Linked DNA regions of Prochlorococcus marinus XMU1411. The protein of the gene in region 2 interacts with the protein of the main gene of each other region in a pairwise test. Links are inferred from orthologs where the notes say so. Each region holds a gene or a part of one and is shown on either strand. Other genes may lie near its edges. The genes, in order: HA145_RS08190 and HA145_RS02710.

Region 1 (3,260 bases), on a different replicon or contig from region 2:
GTTAGTTGCAGTTTGCTAAATTTTTTTTCGCTCTTGTATTCAATCCATTTTAATGAAGCTTTTAATGAAGGAATTTGCCTCCTGAAACTACAAGCTGCCAGAGAAATGCAAAGAAGAATTAATGTAAATAAAAACCAAAAGCTTGTATATATATGATCCAATTGAAGTTTTAAGACTTTTTCTCCATCTAAAAATCCAAAAATGGGAGCACTATCGAAATTATCAATATAGAATTTATTTTTACTACCTTGAGGTATAAAAGTACCTATTCCACTGGCAATAGCAATGAAGATTATCAGCGATATAGCGAATCTTAAACTTGATATTTTTAAAATTAGATTCTTAAAAATAATCATTTAAATCCAATTTGAAAATAAATTTAATAACCCTAGGGAAACTAAAAATATCCCACTTAAAGTCGGAATTATTTGACTAAATTTTCTAAGAGCTAAAAATTGCTTTAAGTTTTCTGCAGTAGCTCCTGCAATGATTAATGGGGTTACTTGGCCTATTCCAAAGAAAAATAAAAAAATAATAGATATTATCGGGTTTTTAGCTTGCGATACCCAAGCCAAAAGAGTTGCTAAAACTGGAGTAATGCAAGGTGAAGAAGCTAGTCCAAAAGTAGTCCCTATGGCAAAAGGCGCTATAAATTTTGGTATTTTATCTTCAATTATTTTTATATCAGGTCCATTCGGAAACTGAAACTTTAGAATTCCTAATAAATTTAAACCCATTATTATTGCTATTAGGGCAACAAATGAAGTGTAATAAGATGGAATTTGCCCATATATTTTACCTAAGAATCCACTCGCAGCCCCCAGTGCAACAAGCGAAAAAACTACACCTCCTGAAAAACTAATAAGTTTAAATTTATTTTTCTCTGTTCCGCCTATATAAGCAATAGTCACTGGCAGTAAAGATAATGAACATGGCCCAAGACTTGTTAAAAGTCCTGCGCTGAAAACCAAAAATATAGTAAATGGACCAGGACTATTAAGACCATTCTGCATAAGCAGATTACCCTTTTGAGATAATTCTGAAATAACTAAATTAAATGATTCGATAGCTTGAATTTAATCCTTTAAATTCTAACTAATTAAGAGTCTTTCGTGTACTAATCATACCAATGAATCCTGTTGACTCTAATGAACATCTAACTAACATCCCTGCAATAAAAAAAGACGCTATTAATGAATTGCCACCATAACTAATGAAAGGTAGTGGTAAGCCTGTAGTAGGCATTGAACCTGTTGCTACAGCAATATGCATTATTGATTGACCTGTCAACAACACACCACATCCGATAGCAACTAATTTTGTATAATTGTTCCTGCACTTAAGACTAATTCTTAGGCTTATATATGAGAATACTGCTAAGAATCCTAAGAATAAAGTACACCCCAATAAACCAAATTCTTCTGCAAAAATGGCAAAAATAAAATCTGTATACATGAACGGCAGATATTGTAATTTTTGTATCGACAGTCCAAAACCTTGGCCAAATAGACCTCCTGAACCTATAGCTAATAAACTTTGAACCAATTGAAATCCATTTTCTTGTTGATCTTTCCAAGGATTTATAAATGAAGTAACTCTCAGTTTTTGATATTCGTTATTAAGGATGCTGATACATCCAGTAATTAATCCTATTGAAGCAAATGAGCAAAGAGAGCTAAGTTTTACTCCTCCACATAAACCCATTACCCAAAGAAGAATTCCAGTTAATGATGCAGTACTTAAATTAGGCTGTTTAAGTATTAATAAAATTAATAAACCAAAGGTTATAATTGAAATTAATTTTTTATCATTCTTTACCAGATTCCAATGTGCGAAAAGATTAGAAGCTTCTAGAATTAGAAAAGGTTTAATTAATTCAGATGGCTGCAGTCGTAAATTGCCAAGCACTAGCCATCTTGAAGATCCATTAACTGTAATTCCAGTAAGATTGGTAAGGAAAATCAAAAAGAATAAAATATAAAAAATAATTCTTGAAAACTTTAAAAGATTTCTAATGTTTGTATTAAGTACGAAATAAAATAAACCAATTCCTGGAATTGTCCAAATGATTTGTTTTTTTAAGAAGTAAGCCCAATTTCCCATTTCCCTACTAGCCACCCACCAACTTGATGATCCGAGTATGCATATTCCTAATATTGACCAAATTCCAATGATGACAATGAGGATTTTTGCTTCATAAGGCCATATCTCCCAAGGTAAGGGAAATATAGACTCTGTTATATTGCTGAAATTTTTTTTGTAATTAGAACTAAAGGTTTTTTTTCTTTTAGAAATTCTTTTATATTTTATTTTTTCTTGACTTATCTCCAAATTTTTTAGATGTATATTTACTATTGAGACGTTTAATTGAGATTTTGCCAAGTCTTTTATTAACGTTTTAAAGTGTTAACGCAATTAAAAAGATGACTTTTTCATAAATTTTATTTTTGAAGAATAAAGTAAAAAATGGCCTACAGATTCTTCATAAATCTTAAGAATTAATTTTTTATAAAAAAAAACTAGCTAAAAGGCACCTCTCCGTGATAGATTCCGTGAGTTTATATACTTACTTAAAACCATTCAGAGGGGTTTTTAAACTATGTTCACATCAGTGGACTCAAATAGAAAAAAACTTGAGCATCCTTCTAATGAGAATGTTCAATTTCCGCAATCCCTGAATAATTCGATCATTAAAGAAAGTAAATCTGGCATTGCCAATCAAATAGATCATTTGCTTTCCCAAAATGATGAATACACAAAATTGCAATTAACAATTTTTGGAATTACTTTTATTGTTTCTATTTTATTAGCATCAATAACTGGAATTTTTCTAGGCTTTACCTTTGGTTTTAGTATTTTTATAGGTGCAATTGCCGGCATTTTTTACCTACGTTTGCTTGCAAAAAGTATAGGAAAACTTGGTAAAGAATTATCAGGTGTATCAAAATTGCAACTATTAGTTCCAGTTTGCCTCTTTATTTTTGCTAGCAAGCTAGGATCTTTGGATATTTTTCCTGCGATGATAGGTTTTTTCATTTATAAGCCTTCACTCATTCTTTATTTTTCACGTTATTAAGTAAATTTTTTTATTCAAAACAAATGTTTTTTAATTCCTTGCTAACAAATTTTGCAGCATTAGAAGTTGGTCAACATCTTTATTGGCAAATTGGAAATATCAGACTTCATGGGCAGGTATTTTTAACATCTTGGATTTTATTAGGAGCGTTATTAGTTTTTATTTCTTTAGGAACTAAAAAAAT
Region 2 (3,327 bases):
CTTGAATCCTTTTTCTTTAAAGTACTTGTATATTTGCGTAACCGAAATAACACCAGGGTCTTCAGCACCAACAAAACTAGTTTTACCAGTTTTTGCTTTATGCCAATCTAATATACGGCCAACGAACGGAGAAATTAGAGTTATCTTTGCATTGGCACAGGTTACCGCTTGGCAGAAGTTAAAAAGTAAAGTTAAGTTGCACTTAATACCTTCTTTTTCCAAAATTTCAGCTGCCTTAATTCCCTCCCAAGTAGCAGCAATCTTAATCAAAATTCTTTCCTTTTCAATTCCAAAATTTTTGTAAAGATTGATCAATTTTCTCGCTTTTTCTACCGTAGCTTCGGTGTCAAAGCTCAGTCTTGCATCAACTTCTGTAGATACGCGCCCTGAAATAATTTTCAATATTTCTTTTCCAAAAAATACTGAAACTTGGTCAACAGTTTCTTTGATTAATTCAATTTCGGAGAATCCTTGGGGCAATGCATTTTCTGAATTTTCTAAAGCTTTATCAATTAATTTCACATAATCAGGGTTCTTAGCAGCAGCAAGTATTAGAGATGGATTGGTGGTGGCGTCCCTTGGTTGAAATTTTTTTATCGAATCTAAATCTCCAGTATCAGCAACAACAATGGTCATTGAGGACAACTGTTCTAAAATTGATTTCATATCTAGATAATCATATATATATACATAAACTAGCTTTTATTCCTAATGAAATCATCAGATAATGAACTAAATATTTATAAAATTGGAAAATTTTAGGGTTTTTTAACAATCATTCCATGATCTTTAATTTTGGGAGGTATTTTTTCAATTACTATCAAACTCTCGATAATTTCTTTAGCAACTGGTACAGCAACAGTTGAACCATATGCATAAGATTTAGAAGGCTCATCAACGACTACAAGGACAACATATTTAGGATCATTAACTGGTAAGGTCGCCACAAAACTGCAAACTTTTTTATTTGTATAGGAACCATTCAAAGCTTTTTGGGAAGTGCCCGTTTTACCAGCTATTCTATAACCCTCGATTTTCACTCCAGATCCACTACCTTTATCAACTACGCTCTCCATCCATTCAAGAACAGTTTTTGAGACTTCGTGTGAAAAAAATTGTTTTTTTGGATTTTTATTAACTCTTTCTTTGAAAGTTGAGGTTACATGTGGAGTAACTTCATAACCACCATTTGCTAGAGCCGCATGAAGTTGAAGCAATTTAAGTGGCGAGATTGAGAAACCTTTGCCGAAAGAAGTTACAGCAGGCTCAATTGATTGATTTACAAATAAATCTTTTCTCTTTAGTTGGCCAGCAGTTGATTCAAATAAGTCAGTCTCTAAATTTTTATTTATACCTAAATTTTCTAGCCAATCCCAATAAATTGAAGGGTCTAAATTTTGCATTATTTTTACCATCCCAACATTACTTGAAACCTGCAAAACTTTTGGATAGTCAATATATCCATTACCTTGTTTATCCCAATTAGAAAGTGTCCATCCTCCAACATTAATTTTTCCAATATCTTCAACTAGTCCATCTTTCTGGATTACTTTTTCTTCTAAAGCTAAGGCAAGATTAATAGGTTTAAAAGTTGAACCAGGCTCAAATAAATCTTGAGAATACCAACCCCTAAAAAGTTCAGAATCATACTGCCAAAATTTATTTGGATCGTACGAGGGGAATGAAACCAAGGAGAGAATTCGACCATTATTAACGTCCATAACTATGGCAAATCCCTTCTTTGCTTTCCATTTGCGAACTTGCTTTGATAAAGCATTGAATGACGCTTTCTGTAATTTTGAATCTATAGTTAGGCCTAATTTTTTGTAATCAGAAATAAAATCACCTGGGGCTGAATTATCCGGTAGAGGTGTTCCATCTCCTCCTATTTTTATAAAATTACTCTTATTAAAAACTTTAATTTGATTATCTAAATGAAGCTCTAAACCTGCTGAAGCTATATTCTCATCATTAACAAAACCGACAAGATTAGAGTAAATCTCCCCTTGTGGATAATATCTCTGCGAATATTTAAACAAATCAAGTCCGCTTATTTGAAGGTTTTTAATCTTTTCTGCCTTTTCTTCAGAAATTTTATCCAAAAGCTTGATGCCACTGATTTTATTATTAAATTTACTTAAGAGTATTTCACCATTTATGTCCAAGATAGGTGACAATTTTTCAGTAACTTCTTCAATACTGCGAACTCTGTTAATTGAATCACCAGGAAAATTAAAATATTTTGGATGGGCCCATAATTTATAGAGCGGTTTATCGTAAGCAATTATTCTATTATTTCTATCAACAATCGCTCTCCTTTTTTTTAAGGCGTTAGTTTTAGAAGACTGTATTAATCTAGCTTTCCTTTGCAAATCAGAGGCATTAAAGACCTGCAATTTAACTAACCTACCAAACAAACAAAATATTAATAGTAAGCTAAAAATATAGAGAAATTTAAATCTTCCTTGATCCAGTGGTGTTAGACGAACAATTTTTTTGTATTTTTTCATCAATATCCCCTTTGATATTTGCTATCAACAAAACCTTCAATGAAACTACTTAAATTTTTCTTAAATAAACTTTCTTTTTTTTCTTGAAGTTTATCTAGATAGATTAAATCTTTAGGTTTAGTTTTTGTATAAGTATTAATAGACTCAAGTTCACTAATATAAAGTTCCTCAATTTTGGAAATATAATCAATAAGATTATTATTGAAAGCTCTTGTTTTAGATAAGTTTTTATATGTATTTGACCATTTTCTTTGACTATTAAAAGACAAGAACAAAAAGATGAAAATTAATACCAAAAGAGTGATATTAATGGTGTCGAAAATTTGATGTATTAATTTGAAATTAATTATAGATATTTTTCCAGAGTTTTTTTTACTTTCATATGAAACTTTTTTTTTTAAATTAAGTTGATTCCCATAAGGTTTCATCTATGATTTATTTTTAAATAAAAGAAGTGTTATTAATTAAATAAACATCTTTTTGTTTGATTCGCAAGTAAAAATTAAATTCTTTATGTCCTCAATAGGAACAAATTTAAGAAAGTCAATCCATTCCATAAAGAATGCATAATCACTGATGAAAACAAACTCCCTGAAGCAATTCTTGTAATTGCTAATCCAATCCCTAGAACAAATAATGGCGGCATTTCTCCCAAACTTAAATGGGCTAATGCAAAGATAAAAGCTGAAACTATGATGCCCGAAATTACTCCAAAATCTCTTGAAAGAGTTGGCAGTAAAATACCGCGAAATATAATCTCTTCAAATAGAGGAGCTAATAGAGTTGTTGTTACAAGTAATAGAAAAAATGATAAGTA

The links.
Region 1: the proteins of HA145_RS02710 (region 2) and HA145_RS08190 interact in binary tests that used the Escherichia coli proteins (3 or more experiments, as listed by UniProt). The link is inferred for Prochlorococcus marinus XMU1411 from one-to-one orthologs.

Annotation. Positions count from the first base shown.
Region 1 is NZ_JAAORI010000005.1:13,197-16,456, reverse strand. Bases 214-3,137 are described here. They hold HA145_RS08190 (FtsW/RodA/SpoVE family cell cycle protein), read right to left. Parts: upstream 2,332-3,137; coding sequence 1,096-2,331; downstream 214-1,095. Other genes in these bases: atpB (F0F1 ATP synthase subunit A), read left to right, coding at 3,100-3,137; HA145_RS08185 (hypothetical protein), read left to right, coding at 2,600-3,076; HA145_RS08195 (cytochrome c biogenesis protein CcdA), read right to left, coding at 357-1,013; HA145_RS08200 (cytochrome c biogenesis protein ResB), read right to left, coding at 214-356. Also shown: more of HA145_RS08200, read right to left, coding at 1-213; more of atpB, read left to right, coding at 3,138-3,260.
Region 2 is NZ_JAAORI010000003.1:176,992-180,318, reverse strand. The notes cover bases 135-3,125. They hold HA145_RS02710 (peptidoglycan D,D-transpeptidase FtsI family protein), read right to left. Parts: upstream 2,511-3,125; coding sequence 759-2,510; downstream 135-758. Other genes in these bases: HA145_RS02700 (CPBP family intramembrane glutamic endopeptidase), read right to left, coding at 3,022-3,125; HA145_RS02705 (hypothetical protein), read right to left, coding at 2,510-2,938; tal (transaldolase), read right to left, coding at 135-666. Outside these bases: more of tal, read right to left, coding at 1-134; more of HA145_RS02700, read right to left, coding at 3,126-3,327. UniProt on the Escherichia coli protein: Essential cell division protein that catalyzes cross-linking of the peptidoglycan cell wall at the division septum. Required for localization of FtsN.